Synechococcus sp. PCC 7335: one gene and its partner. Each later gene encodes a partner of the first gene's protein in a complex. Links are inferred from orthologs where the notes say so. Each region holds a gene or a part of one and is shown on either strand. Other genes may lie near its edges.

Region 1 (7,234 bases):
TAGGGGTTAGTCATCTACCACCGTTTGCGATCGCCACTAAAACTGAATCAGGTACAGACTGGGACGGCATCGGCGTTCACCTATGGCGAGAAGTCGCCGAAGAGTTAGGCATTGATTACGAATGGCAAGAGATCGCGCCCAACGCAGCGATAGACCAGGTAGAAAACGGAACGATAGATATTGCCATCACTGCTGCTGCAACCGCTAGAGCAGAAGAGCGGGTAGATTTTACTCAAAGCTACTACGTCACCTCTATCGGCATCGCTCAAACGGCGCAGCGCAACATTCTAGATAATGTTAAGGCCGTTCTAACGCCTCGTTTCTTGTGGATCTCTCTATGGCTCTCAGTGCTGTTACTAGTAGTGGGCATGATTGTCTGGTTGTTTGAGCGACGCTCTGATGAAGAAGTTTTTGGCAAGGGCATGATGAGTGGACTTTGGGATAGCTTTTGGTGGTCGGCAGTGACCATGACCAGCGTCGGCTATGGCGACAAAGTACCCACTACGTTTGGCGGTCGCCTAGTAGCGTTGCTTTGGATGATTGTTGCATTAGCCGTAGCGGCAACCTTGACAGCGTCTATTACTTCTGTGCTGGCTGCGGACGATAGCGGGCAACTCACGCAGGTAGCGGTCCTCAAGCAGCTAAAAGTCGGCAGCGTAGAGGGCTCTAATGCAGCCGAGGCGCTAAAAGAACAAGAGATCTCTTTTCAGCCGATCAATGTGCCAGAAGATGGTTTGAATGCGATCGCCGATGACCAGATAGACGCCTTCGTTGATGACGCAGCACTGCTGAGCTATATCAACAAGAACAGCTTTCAAAGACGGTTCGTTGTAGAATCTACCGGACTTCAGGCTCGGCGCTATGCTTTTGCACTGCCAAATGATGCCCAGCAGCTAGAAGCAATTAGCGCGCAGGTGATTCAGGAGCAAACTGACGCTGACTGGCAGCCATTGCTAGAGCAGTTTTTACCCAAGAACAACTAATCAGAGTTGCCGTATGACGCGACACGGGCTGCCTACAGCCAACACGTTAGCCGGTAGGTCTCGTGTGACGACGCTGCCTGTACCTACTACTGTGTTCTCACCAATGCTAATACCAGGGCAGACAACGACTCGACCCCCCAACCAAACGCCATCTCCGATAGAAACAGGCAGGGCGTACTCAAGCCCGGCTCGACGTGTCTTTGCCTCCAAAGGATGGGTTCCTGTATAGATGTGGACGCCGGGCGCAATTTGCACTTCATCACCAATCGTGATCTTGTTGCAATCAAGGAGGACACAGTCGTAGTTGATGAAGCTGCGCTTACCAATAGCGATGTTGAAGCCGTAGTCACAACGCAGCGTTGGCTTCAGTATGGTGTCTTCCCCAAAGCGGGCAAAAAGCTCGGTCAGCAAAATCCGACGTTCTTCTGTTGCATCCGCTGCGGTTGTGTTGAACCTTGACAGGATGGACTGCGCTTGTAGGTGGGCGGATGCCAGCTCAGGATCGTTAGCAAGGTATAGCTCGCCTGCCAACATTTTAGATTTTTGACGACTAGGTGACATAGGATTTTCGAGACTTTTGACGACTAGGCGACAGACGACTAGACGACAGACGACTTGGTGACATAGGTTATCGACTCTGAGACTCTAGAACATCAGGTTTGAGATATCCAATTCTGAGATATCCATTGAAGTTAGGTAGCCAAAAAACTTCGCCATCAGATGAATCGATTCGTCTAAAGCAGGTGCTCAGCTGTGCATTTTGGAGCCACTAATGGCTTCTGTCTGGGTTTTTAGCTGAGCGCCGGTTGAATAGTGAAGTGGCAAAACTATGGTGAAAGTTGAACCGACGTTAGGTTCAGAGGTTAAACGAATGCTGCCTTGCAGCAGTTCTACCAGTTGGCGGGCGATCGCCAAACCCAAACCCGTACTACTTGCCGCCCTTTGGCCCGCTTCCCCTTGATAATACGGTTCAAAAATCCGATCTTGCTCGGCACTATCGATACCTAATCCGCTATCGATCACAGCGACTTCTACTAGATTATTCTCCCTACCTCGCACTAGCCTTGTTTTGACTTTAATACTGCCTTCCTCTGTATAACGAACCGCATTGCTAATCAGGTTAGTGAGTACCTGCCTTAGCCGAGTTTGGTCAGTTGTCATAGGCTCAATATCAGCCTGACAATCTACCTCAATCGATAGTGCCTTCTGCTGAGCCAAGGTGCTGAGGACAGTAGCAACTTCTTCTATCAAACTACTAAGGTCGACCTGCTCAAGCTTGATCGCCATCTGTCCAGATCTACAATAAGAGATCTCTAACGTCTCATTGATCATCGTTAGCAGTCGCCTGCCATTGGCTAGCACCTGCTCAATAAAATCAAAGTTGGGCTTCGTATGCGAACTCTGCTGCCGCAAAAACAGGTCAGAGTAGCCAATGATGCAGCTCAATGGACTTTTAAGCTCATGAGCAAGATAAGCCATGTTCCTCTGTTCATTACGAGCCAAGCGGTCTAGTTCTTGATTACTGACCATCATCTCGTCATACAGCCATTTCACCTCACGCAGGCGTTCGTCCGTGTAGCGATCTAGGCAAAAGGCGATCGTCTTATCTAGCACACCATCTATCAATCGGGTGGCTCGTAGAGTTAACCGGGTGTCGCTGGTCAGCAGCTTCGCTTCTAGTTCGTCAAATATGATGCCGCGTAAAATGCCATACTCTCGTACGATTTCACCTGCGCTATACCCTTGTTTAGCGCGCATTTCGCCATGAACGTCAGCTTGATCAATAGCAGCGCGAACGTCTGAGAGCTGAGGATCACGAAGCAAATGAGCGATCGCATCTAGCAGATTAGGCAAACTATCTAAAATCGCCTCGTAGGTCAGATCTTGGCTGCTCTCAATGTGATTGTCCCCACGAACCTGCGTCATCCACGTATCAATAATGGCACGTTTGCGCTGAGCCAGCAGCTGACCAAAATCCATGTTTGACGCTTCCTATTTCTTAAAGAAAAATTTATGTATATTCTGCAAGCTTACAGACTTCTTACGCCTTATAGGTCGTCTTCTAGGAATATCACTTGGGTACAGCCATCAATCGCTAGAATGATGTCAGACCAATATCGGACGGACAGTGAGTTCTGACCTCCGCAACTAGAGCGCCTCTAGGTTGGTCGCATAGATACTATTGCCTGCAGTATGAGTGTTTCTTTTTCAGACCAATTTGACGTTGTAGTAGTAGGTGCAGGCCATGCTGGCTGCGAAGCTGCGCTTGCTGCCGCTCGTTTAGGGTGTCGCACCTTGCTGCTGACAATGAACTTAGATCGCATTGCCTGGCAGCCCTGTAACCCTGCCGTGGGAGGTCCGGCCAAGTCACAGCTTGCTCACGAAGTCGATGCTCTGGGCGGGGAAATTGGCAAAATCGCTGATCGCACCTATCTACAAAAGCGAATTCTCAATAGCTCGCGTGGTCCAGCGGTGTGGGCTCTGCGGGCGCAAACAGACAAGCGTGAGTACGCTGCTGTGATGAAGTCGGTCGTAGAAAACCAGGAGAATCTGATCCTGCGTGAAGGGATGGCGACCGATCTAGTGTTGGGCGATCGCGGTGAGATTATCGGTATCGAAACCCACTTCGGCATGACCTTTGGATGTCAGGCCGCTATTCTCACGACCGGCACCTTTCTCAATGGCACTATCTGGGTCGGTAAAAAATCCCTTTCCGCTGGCCGCGCCGGAGAGCCCGCTGCGATCGGCATGAGCGAAACCCTGAGTCGTCTCGGCTTTGAAACCAGCAGACTCAAAACTGGGACGCCCGCTCGCGTTGACAAGCGCTCTGTCGACTACAGCCGCCTCGAAGAACAGCCAGGCGATCCGAACGTCCGCTGGTTCAGCTTTGACCCAGAAGTTTGGCAAGAACGAGAGCAAATTCCTTGCTACATGACTCGCACTACCGCAGCCACCCATCAGCTAGTGCGCGATAATCTACACCTTTCACCGGTCTACGGTGGCTGGGTCGAAGCCAAGGGGCCGCGCTACTGTCCTTGCATAGAAGATAAAATCGTCCGCTTTGCCGATAAAGAAAGCCATCAGATTTTTATCGAGCCAGAAGGCCGCGACTATCCTGAGCTTTACATTCAGGGTTTCTCGACGGGTCTGCCTGAACATTTGCAGGTGGACATGCTCCACACGCTACCCGGCTTAGAAAACTGCACAATGCTCCGCCCTGCCTACGCTGTAGACTACGACTATATTCCGGCGACGCAGTGTTTTCCTACCCTAATGACCAAGAAGGTTGAAGGGCTCTTTTGTGCGGGGCAGATCAATGGCACGACTGGATACGAAGAAGCCGCTGGGCAGGGACTCGTTGCAGGTATTAACGCGGCCCGTTTGGTTCAAGCTAAAGAGCTGATTGTCTTTCCGCGTGAAGGTAGCTATCTAGGGACGCTGATTGACGATCTTTGTACGAAAGATTTGAGAGAACCTTACCGAGTACTGACCTCTCGGTCGGAGTATCGGCTGATCTTGCGCTCGGATAATGCAGACCAAAGACTAACGCCATTGGGTCGTGAGATTGGACTGATCGACGATCGCCGCTGGCAGCTATATCAACAGAAGCAAGCAAATATCATCGCTGAAAAAGAGCGTTTGCACACCGAAAGGGTGAAAGAACAGACTGAAGTTGGCCAACAAATCTACGCAGACACCCAGCAAAAGATCAAAGGGTCAGTTACACTTGCCGATTTGATTCGCCGGCCTAAGTTTCACTATGAGCATCTAGAAAGCTACGGTCTAGGTAATCAAGCATTAACTACCGCCGAAAAAGAAGGCGCGGAAATCGATATAAAATACTCTGGCTACATTCAGCGTCAGCAAAAACAGATTGATCTGGTTTCTCGTCAGACAAATCGATCGCTGCCGCAAGACTTGGACTATATGACCGTCGAGACACTATCGATGGAGTCAAGAGAGAAGTTGAACAAGGTCAAACCGCTGACGGTGGGACAAGCAACGCGGATTGGCGGTGTCAATCCGGCGGATGTGAACGCGCTGCTAGTATTCCTGGAGGTGCGCGATCGCCAAGCATCATAATTCGAGCAAATCCTTGGACCAATAGTACGGGGCGCACAGAACGAGCTGATTTATGGATAACAACCTGTTGTTGATACTCAGAGCACTACTGGCGATCGCGCTGGGCTCAGGCGGTGTCATTGCTATCTTCTATGGGCTCAATATCCTGGTTGAAAAGGCTCTACCCAAAGGAACGCAGCGCCGAATTCTGCCCTGGATTTATGTAGGACCCTCCCTCCTACTGCTGTTGGTTTATCTGGTGCTACCCACCATTCGCACTATCTATCTCAGCTTTTTCAACAACGATTCGAGTCGCTTTGTCGGACTGAGAAACTATATTTTTGCCTTCACCTCGCCCGATATGTTGATTGCTTTTCGCAACAACCTGCTATGGCTAGTGTTAGTAACAGGTATTAGCGTTGGACTAGGGTTAATCATCGCTGTGTTAGTCGATAGGGTGCGATATGAGCCTTTGGCTAAATCCTTGATCTTCTTACCGATGGCGATTTCGTTCGTGGGCGCGAGCGTTATCTGGCGATTTGTCTATGCCTATCGGCCAGCGGGAAGTGAACAGATTGGACTACTCAACGCGGTTGTGACTTTTCTCGGGTTCGAACCGATTGGCTGGCTAGTCGAGCGTGATATCAATAACTTTGCGCTGATTGCCATTATGATTTGGCTGCAGACAGGCTTTTGTATGGTGCTGCTCTCTTCAGCCGTCAAAGGCGTGCCTAAAGATGTAATCGAAGCCGCTAGAGTAGACGGTGCTAACGAGTTTCAGATTTTTCGGCGGATTATCGTACCGATGATCATGCCAACGGTAACAGTGGTCTCCACGACGGTGATTGTCTTAGTACTGAAGGTGTTTGATATTGTTTTTGTGATGACAGGTGGCAACTTAGATACCGATGTGATCGCCAGTCGAATGGTCAGAGAAATGTTCAACTTTCGCAACTTTGGTCGGGGTAGTGCGATCGCAGTTATCTTACTGATCGCGGTCATTCCCGTCATGGTGGCCAACATTCGCCGCTTTCGCCAGCAGGAGCTAGATCGATGACGAGCGCCAAATCCATTCCTCCACAATCGCCTCAGCCACGGCTACCGGGTCCGCGCTATCAGCGCAGCCGCAAAGAAAAGTCTGGGTTCGAGCAATTTGTGGCCAAAGCGCCAGTCCATATTGCGGTCGTTGCGATTGCGGTTCTGTGGACATTGCCAACGCTAGGGCTATTGATCAGCTCCTTTCGGCCCGCTGAAGACTTAACCAGTAGCGGCTGGTGGACTGTGTTTGTCAATCCGTTTGAATTTACCCAGTTCACGCTTAGCAACTATGCTCAAGTCTTGTTCGATCAGGGCATGGGACAAGCTTTTCTCAACAGCTTAGTGATTTCCGTGCCTGCGACGGTGATTCCGATTGCGATCGCTACCTTCGCAGCCTACGCGCTTGCTTGGATGGAATTTCCCGGCCGTCAAACCTTATTCATCATTACCGTTGGGCTCCTAGTCGTACCGCTACAGATGACGTTAATTCCAATCTTGCGAGCCTATACCGCACTAGGGCTCTCTGGCACTTACCTCGCGGTTTGGCTGGCGCACAGTGCCTATGGATTGCCGCTAGGCGTATACCTATTGCGCAATTACATTGGCTCATTGCCCCGCGATTTAATCGAAGCTGCAACGGTTGATGGCGCTTCCCACTTACAGGTATTCTCACGAGTCATTGTTCCACTCAGCATGCCGGCGATCGCCTCTTTTGCCGTCTTTCAGTTTCTTTGGGTCTGGAATGATTTGCTTGTGGCTCTAGTATATCTAGGCGGCAATCAAGATGTTGCTCCAGTGACGCTAGTACTCAGAAATATTGTGGGCGATCGCGGCCAGGATTGGTTTCTTCTCACCGCTGGGGCGTTCGTCTCTATGCTGGTGCCGATGATTGTCTTTTTTGCCCTACAGCGCTACTTCGTGCGCGGTCTGCTAGCAGGCTCCGTCAAAGGATAGAAAACCCAAACCTAGGAAATTAACCCTAAAAACTTACCCTTTATTATTTCTCTTTATTCCTATGTCTAGTGTCACCTTTGAGAATGTCACCAAACAATACGAAAACGGATTTGTCGCTGTAAAAGACTTAAACATCCAGCTAGAGGATAAAGAGTTTCTGGTTCTAGTAGGACCTTCTGGCTGCGGTAAAACCACTT
Region 2 (7,334 bases), 990 kb from region 1 along the record:
AGCAAAGGCCGCTTCCATCTGTTCAAACAACTCTGCGGGTATTCGACAGGCACCCACTCGCCGGCTCTCTGCTTCAATCCAAACCGGTCGATCAGGGACAAATTGCTGCCATTCGAGCGCCAAAATGTTTTCAAATTGTTCAGTGCTAGGCTGGGGCGGTAAGCACAGTGCGCCGAAGCTGCTGCCACGGTGGTTAGCATACCCTTCTAAATCAAGCACCTGTTCACCCTGCTCGGCTAGTGCATGCAGAATATCTGTCTTGGCTGTGCCGGTCATGCCCCCTAGCAGAACAATCTTCTTAGTAATAGATAAAGTACTGCGAACCCACTGGCGAAAGGTTTTGTAACCACCTTCGAGCGTAACTATATCAAAGCCTGCAAGATCAAGTGCCCAAGCGATCGCACCGCTACGCATCCCACCACGCCAGCAATGAACTCGCACCGCTCCATCAGGAGCTAACACTTTTGCTTGTCGGATAAACTCTCCTAGTTTGGGACCTACGAGATCGAACCCTAGCTCTACTGCCTGTTCTCTGCTCTGTTGCTTGTAGCAAATGCCCACTTTAGCGCGTTCTTCGTCTGTGAATAGCGGAAAGCTAATCGCGCCTGGAATATGACCTTGCTCAAATTCACCCGGACTACGCACATCCAAAATTGGACCCGCTGCATTGAGGAATTTATCAATAGAGACTACGGAAATGTGAGACACAAATATAACTTTAGCGATAGGTAAGCTCTCATATCCTAGTTCTTTTGGTTCATTTGTTCGAGGGTTATCTACTTTGCTCTGTGCTGCTTTAGAAAGCTCATAAATAGTTGGGATTTCAGTGGAACATACGTTCGAGATGGATAAACGAACTAGACCGCTGCATTGAAGTTCTGTTGCCGTCGTCTCATAGGTAGGAAACACTTCAACTACCACAAGACGCTTTTGTTAACGCATCTGCTTGCAGAAGATCTTGTAGTAGAGGCTCAACCGGCCGAGGGAGGTTATTTCTGCTTTTGTTAGAGAAAGTTTTCGAGTAATTCTTTGAAACAACCAAAACCTTGACTCTGTCTCTAAAAAGTAATTACTCACAAGATAGAGGAATCAACGTTGCGAGCGCAAGCAACAGCTAAATACCGCTGGTATTGTTGATTTGTTCGCACATGACAATCAACTGTGTCCGATGTCGTAAGCTAATGTGCGTTCGCTTGTGGAAACCAGCTCGTTTGGAATCTAGCTAGTAGCTGATGTACAAGGTTACTTGTCCACTGATGGTTTGTTCTTGTCCGAGGACGATGGTGCTAGCAGCAGTATCAGCTAGGCGATTTTCGACAGCTTCTGGACGAGGAACAGGGACGCTAACAGAGCCAATAGAGATATTCACAATTTCTGCGCGAGAGAGTCCTAATGTACTTAGCACCGTGTCCGCCTGCTGCTGCGCATCTTCAACAGCGTTAGCAAGTGCTTGCTGTCTAGCTGCAGTAGTCACATCATCTTCTGCGACAAAGCTAATGCCGTTGATTTGAGTCGCACCTCGATTGACAGCCTCATCTATGAGGGGTCCTGCCGCTTCGGTTGGTACTCTAAATCTAACGGTGTTAGTCGCTTGGTAGCCAATTAGCCTCTGCCTGTTGTTTGCATAGTCATAGCGAGGGTTAAGCGAGATGCCACTTGTCTCTAACTTTTGCACATTATCTTGCGATTGCAACCACTCAATCACGGCTGTAGACTGCTGAGCCGCCTGCTGTTGAGCTGATTGAGCCGTCTCTGCTTCTATGTTCACGCCTAGATTAACTTGAGTTAGCGTAGTAGGGATTGACTGTATCCCTACCCCAGTAACACTCAACACTCGCTCTGACTGATGCACAGGACCACTATTCGTTTGAGCTATGGCTGAGCCAGAGCGCAGGGTGTAGCCTCCTACTGGAACCAGAGTCATCATTGCCAATGCTAAAGCCCACCTTCGACGGCCTAACTGCTTAGGTCGGATTAGCCAAAGTTTCATCACATATTTCCTCAATGTATCTTCGATGCGTTCATCTACTGAACTTCATCTACTAAAAATGCAGATAACTCACTACAGAATACTGTCACTATGATTGAGAAAAGCACTGGTTTCAGTTTCAGTAACCTCTCACTGGTTCTGCCAGCATGGTTCTGCCAACATTTTAACAATTACATTTGATTGGCATTGAAACAGCTAAAACTAGACCGGTCAATACATCTAATGATTTTAGATCAATACCCAATTCGATGGCAAAGGTGGACTACTCTACCTTCTATCGCTCTGTTTCTTTTCTCGAAACAGAGCAATCCGCAGGCCAAAGTAATAAGCAATGGAGCTTGCAGCTATACCAACCACGAAAGAACCTAGTAGCAGCGACGCACTTGCAGACACGCCTAGGCTCATCCACTCTTCCGTGCCAGCAGACGCAGATGGCATCATAATGTCGTTAGGTAGGCGCAATAGCCAACGACCGACATGAAAGTTGAGCGCAAAGATAGGAACGTAGGTAAGCGGGTTGCTAATCCACGTGCCGACAGCGGCCATAATCTTATTGCCACGAATCGTAGCGGCGATCGCAACCCCAATGATCGTCTGAAAGCCTAGTAGCGGAAATGCCCCAGCAAACACGCCAGCAGCAATACCTCTGGCGATCGCATGAGGGCTGCCTTGCATTCTCAAAAAGCGAATATAAAAGTAGCGAAACAACCGCCGCCAGTAAAGTAAATTGAATCTTTTTAGCACAGAATTATTGGGTAACGCTCTCTGTCTAGCAGCTCTCTTTTTTCTGTTTGACTGTTCACTAGAAAAGAGCGGCACCGGCCTTTCCATCAAAGCCAAAGACTCTACATCTCCTGTAGACTCTCTGCGCACTGTAGCAGACGCTTCACTCGCTGAGCTTCTGTGCATGGACTCTCTAAGTGCAGCCAAGTCTAGAGCAGATAGCGAATAGCGATCTCCTTTCGATGGCGGTAGCGACCTATCGTAATCTGCAGTATCAGGTTGTGACATCGAATTTTGCATAGCTTACGAAGGATATATCACTAGTCTTTTCACCTCAGCTCAAGAAAGGTTTTTTGGGAGGACTCTAATGGGTTGTAGCCCAACAGTATTTTGAAGCCAGCCTCAAAATACTACCTTTAAAGTCTTGCACCTTACCTAGTGGCAGGAGGCCAGAGAGATATGCGTCCACTCAGCTTATTTTATACCAGCGAATGAAATCATCTACCGCGTGAGTGATAAGTTGGCCGTAATACTACAAAGAGGCACTTCCTATCTTTAGATTCGTACTCCTGAGCAATCCCCTTGTAATTGATATGTTGTGGCTTAGGTCATACAGTTTCTGAACAGACCGCTGCTCTACGCCCTGTGCCCATTCGATCATGCCTCAGACCATCCACCAAGCTGAAACCATCGTGGCGATCGCTACTGCCATTGTCCCTGAACAAGGGAGCGTTGGCATCGTTAGGCTATCTGGGCTAGATGCGATCGCGATCGCCAAACAGCTTTTTCACGCGCCTGGACGACAGCCTTGGGAAAGCCACCGCATCCTATATGGACATATCCACAGCCAGCAGACCATCGTTGACGAAGCGCTGCTGCTGCTAATGGAATCGCCTCGCTCTTACACCCGCGAAGATGTCGTCGAATTTCACTGCCATGGTGGCATTATGGCAGTGCAGCAGGTGCTTCAGCTCTGCCTACAGCAAGGCGCTAGGCTAGCACAACCAGGTGAATTCACCCTGCGGGCTTTTTTGAACGGACGCCTAGATCTTACTCAGGCTGAGAGCGTTGCCGATTTAGTTGGCGCTCAGTCCCCACAGGCTGCTCAAACGGCGCTAATGGGAATTAGAGGTAAGCTAGCTGAGGTTATTCGTCAGCTTCGTAGTCAGTGTCTAGATGTACTGGCAGAGATCGAAGCACGGGTAGACTTTGCCGATGATCTACCACCGATCAATGAAGATGACGTGCGATCGCGCCTTCAATCCATTCATCATCAGCTCGCCCAAGTTCTGTTGACCGCTGATCAAGGTGAATTACTTCGTACTGGTCTTAAAGTCGCCATCATCGGCCAGCCCAACGTCGGCAAATCTAGCTTGCTCAATGCCTGGAGCAAAAGCGACCGGGCAATCGTTACCAATCTGCCTGGTACCACCCGTGATGTCGTCGAGTCGCAGCTCATCGTCGGTGGTATCCCGATTCAAGTCCTTGACACCGCTGGCATTCACGCTGCCACCAACGAAGTCGAAAAAATCGGTATTGAACGCTCATTAACGGCTGCTCAATCCGCCGATCTCGTATTGCTGACCATAGACGCCACCGTTGGCTGGACAGCGGCAGACCAAGCCCTCTACGAGCAAATCAAAGACACGCCTCATATTATCGTAGTCAACAAAATTGACCTGTTAGCTGATAGTCATCCCACCACCCTCCCACTCCCTCACTCCCCCATCGTCCACACTGCTGCTGCCGTCAACCATGGCATCCCCGAGCTTGAAGCCGCTATTCTCAGTGCTGCTAACGCGGGCGATCTCACCGCTGCTAATACCGACATCGCCATCAACCAGCGTCAAGCCGCCGCGCTTACCCAGGCTGATATTGCGATCGCCCAAGTCGAACAGACCATAGCCAATGCCCTTCCGCTTGATTTTTGGACAATTGACCTACGCATAGCCATTCACGCCCTTGGCGAGGTCACTGGAGAAGAAATCACAGAATCTATGCTTGATGAGATTTTTAGCCGCTTCTGCATTGGCAAATAGCCTTGACGGACATTACCAGCAGACAGAGGTCTGCGATACACTGTATTCACCGCTTTGTGTTGCTAGCATTTCGTTGTGAAATAGCTCTATGACTGCTCTAACGCTACAGATGCCTCCGTCAACGAAACTCTCGGACGAGCAGTTTTATGAACTATGTCGCGTTAATCGTGACATCAGAATTGAGCGTAGCGCCAATGGAGAATTAATCTTGATGCCCCCTACTGGTGGAGAAACGGGAATCCGGAACGCTGATATCAACGCTCAGCTTTGGATGTGGAACGAAAGTAAGGGACTAGGCAAAGTATTTGATTCTTCTACTGCTTTTAGGCTTCCTAATGGAGCCGATCGAGCGCCAGATGCTTCTTGGGTGCAGATTGAGCGGTGGGATGCCTTAACGCCGGAGCAGAAGGAAAAGTTTCCCCCTATTTGTCCTGATTTTGTCGTTGAGCTGCGCTCTAAAACCGATCGCCTCTCGGTTCTTCAGGCCAAGATGCAAGAATATGTAGACAATGGCGCCAGACTCGGGTGGTTGATCAACCGAACGGATAGTCAGGTCGAGATCTATCGCCCTGATCAGGATGTAAAAGTTCTAATCAACCCTTCGTCTGTATCGGACGGCTCTGTTCTTCCAGATTTTGAACTGAAGCTCAAAGGTATTCTTTAGCTCTTGAGCTTCAGCTTGTTCTCTTCGAAAGTTTTAAGTTTCTTTTATGCTGCGTCTCACAGAAGTCAAACTTCCTCTAGATCATACTGAAGCTGATCTAAGAGCAGCTATCCTTCAAAAGCTTAAGATCGGTGATGCTGATCTTAAAAATTTTTCAGTTTTTAAGCGTAGCTACGATGCTAGAAAGAAAAACGCTATTTCATTGGTGTATGCGCTCGATATTGAAACGCCAAAACAAAAACAACTGCTGAGGAAGTTCAAAAAGACAGGTCGCGTGTCTCCAACTCCCAATATGGGCTATCGATATGTTGCCAAAGCGCCTAATGATCTAGAGATGCGTCCGATTGTGATCGGCGTTGGCCCCTGCGGTATGTTTGCGGCGCTGCTGCTAGCCCAGATGGGGTTTCGGCCAATTGTGTTAGAGCGAGGGAAGGCAGTACATGAGCGATCGCAAGACACGTTCGGATTTTGGAGTAAGCGTAGGTTCAACCCCGAATCCAACGCCCAGTTCGGCGAAGGCGGCGCCGGAACTTTCTCTGATGGTAAGCTCTATAGCCGGATCAAAGATAATGACCATCACGGGCGCAAAGTACTACACGAGCTAGTTGAGAATGGCGCTGTTCCAGAAATCTTGTATATCAGTAAGCCACACATTGGCACCTACCGCCTAGTCAAGATTGTTGAAAATATTCGTAATCAGGTGATTGAGCTAGGGGGAGAAATTAGATTTCAAAGCCGGGTAGAAAAGATTGAGCTGGATAGACAAGGAGAGAATCGTCAGGTTCGCGGCGTTACCATAGAAAATGGAGACTTTATTGCCAGCAATCACGTTGTTTTAGCAGTTGGTCACAGCGCTCGCGATACCTTTGAGATGCTCCATCAGCAGGGCGTCTATATCGAGCCAAAACCTTTTTCTGTCGGCTTTCGTATAGAGCATCCGCAGCCACTGATCAATCAGCAGCGCTATGGAGACAATGCTGGAAATCCCATTTTAGGAGCTGCAGACTACAAGCTAGTGCATCACTGTGCGAATGGTCGCACGGTCTACAGCTTTTGTATGTGCCCAGGTGGGCAGGTGGTAGCAGCGACTTCTGAAATAGGCAGAGTGGTGACCAACGGTATGAGTCAATACGAGCGTAGCGGCCGCAACGCCAATAGCGGCATTGTGGTTGGGATTACGCCAGAAGTCGATTACCCTGACGATCCGCTAGGTGGCGTTAAGCTTCAGCGCCAGTTAGAGACCAATGCTTTTAAGCTAGGCGGCGAGACATACGAAGCTCCAGGGCAGCTAGTCGGAGATTTTTTGGCAGGGAAGGCTTCGACGGAATTTGGTCAGGTAAAGCCGACCTATCGACCGGGCGTGCATCTGTGTGACTTAAGTGAGAGTTTGCCGGACTATGCGATCGCCGCTATTCGTGAAGCCATCCCTGCTTTCGATAAAAAGATTAAAGGATTCGCGATGAAAGACGCTGTTTTAACGGGTGTTGAGACGCGTACCTCTTCTCCTATCCGGATCAAACGAGATGAACGCTTTCAAAGTTTGAACACTCCAGGTCTCTATCCGGCCGGAGAAGGTGCAGGCTATGCAGGCGGTATTCTCTCGGCTGCTGTTGATGGCATCAAAGTTGCTGAAGCTGTTGCACTGAGTATGGTAGCAGCAAACGAATAATGTTTGTTCTACTTGAGCTGTTCTATTCGTAGAGTGAAGCTTCAGTGAGAGGTTTCTAAGCGCAAATCTGATTGCTTATCTGATTGCCTAAAAATTAGAATGTATGCGGATGGAATGAAATAGAGCGCCAGCAGGGTTGCCCCGCCAAGGCCGCCGGCGATCGCAATCGCCAAGGGTGGCCAAAATCCGGTGCTATCGAGCATCAACGGCACAAAGCCGACAATGGTTGTCACCGTCGTTGCGGCCACA

What was found. Proteins that work in one complex are often made in the same cells at the same time.
Region 2: the proteins of mnmG (region 1) and mnmE are in contact, whole or in part, in a solved structure (PDB 9HIP), measured with the Escherichia coli proteins. The link is inferred for Synechococcus sp. PCC 7335 from one-to-one orthologs.

The regions. Positions count from the first base shown.
Region 1 is NZ_DS989904.1:1,089,505-1,096,738, forward strand. The notes cover bases 2,746-5,621. They hold mnmG (tRNA uridine-5-carboxymethylaminomethyl(34) synthesis enzyme MnmG), read left to right. Parts: upstream 2,746-3,176; coding sequence 3,177-5,066; downstream 5,067-5,621. Other genes in these bases: S7335_RS04905 (HAMP domain-containing sensor histidine kinase), read right to left, coding at 2,746-2,963; S7335_RS04915 (carbohydrate ABC transporter permease), read left to right, coding at 5,119-5,621. In the rest of the region: S7335_RS04895 (transporter substrate-binding domain-containing protein), read left to right, coding at 1-983; S7335_RS04900 (sugar O-acetyltransferase), read right to left, coding at 984-1,544; more of S7335_RS04905, read right to left, coding at 1,731-2,745; more of S7335_RS04915, read left to right, coding at 5,622-6,102; S7335_RS04920 (carbohydrate ABC transporter permease), read left to right, coding at 6,099-7,037; S7335_RS04925 (ABC transporter ATP-binding protein), read left to right, coding at 7,099-7,234. UniProt on the Escherichia coli protein: NAD-binding protein involved in the addition of a carboxymethylaminomethyl (cmnm) group at the wobble position (U34) of certain tRNAs, forming tRNA-cmnm(5)s(2)U34.
Region 2 is NZ_DS989904.1:98,315-105,648, forward strand. Bases 2,587-5,562 are described here. They hold mnmE (tRNA uridine-5-carboxymethylaminomethyl(34) synthesis GTPase MnmE), read left to right. Parts: upstream 2,587-3,372; coding sequence 3,373-4,752; downstream 4,753-5,562. Other genes in these bases: S7335_RS00440 (DUF2062 domain-containing protein), read right to left, coding at 2,587-3,013; S7335_RS00450 (Uma2 family endonuclease), read left to right, coding at 4,841-5,416; S7335_RS00455 (NAD(P)/FAD-dependent oxidoreductase), read left to right, coding at 5,463-5,562. Outside these bases: tRNA 2-selenouridine(34) synthase MnmH, read right to left, coding at 1-708; S7335_RS00435 (SIMPL domain-containing protein), read right to left, coding at 1,223-1,990; more of S7335_RS00440, read right to left, coding at 2,258-2,586; more of S7335_RS00455, read left to right, coding at 5,563-7,085; S7335_RS00460 (efflux RND transporter permease subunit), read right to left, coding at 7,127-7,334. UniProt on the Escherichia coli protein: Exhibits a very high intrinsic GTPase hydrolysis rate. Involved in the addition of a carboxymethylaminomethyl (cmnm) group at the wobble position (U34) of certain tRNAs, forming tRNA-cmnm(5)s(2)U34.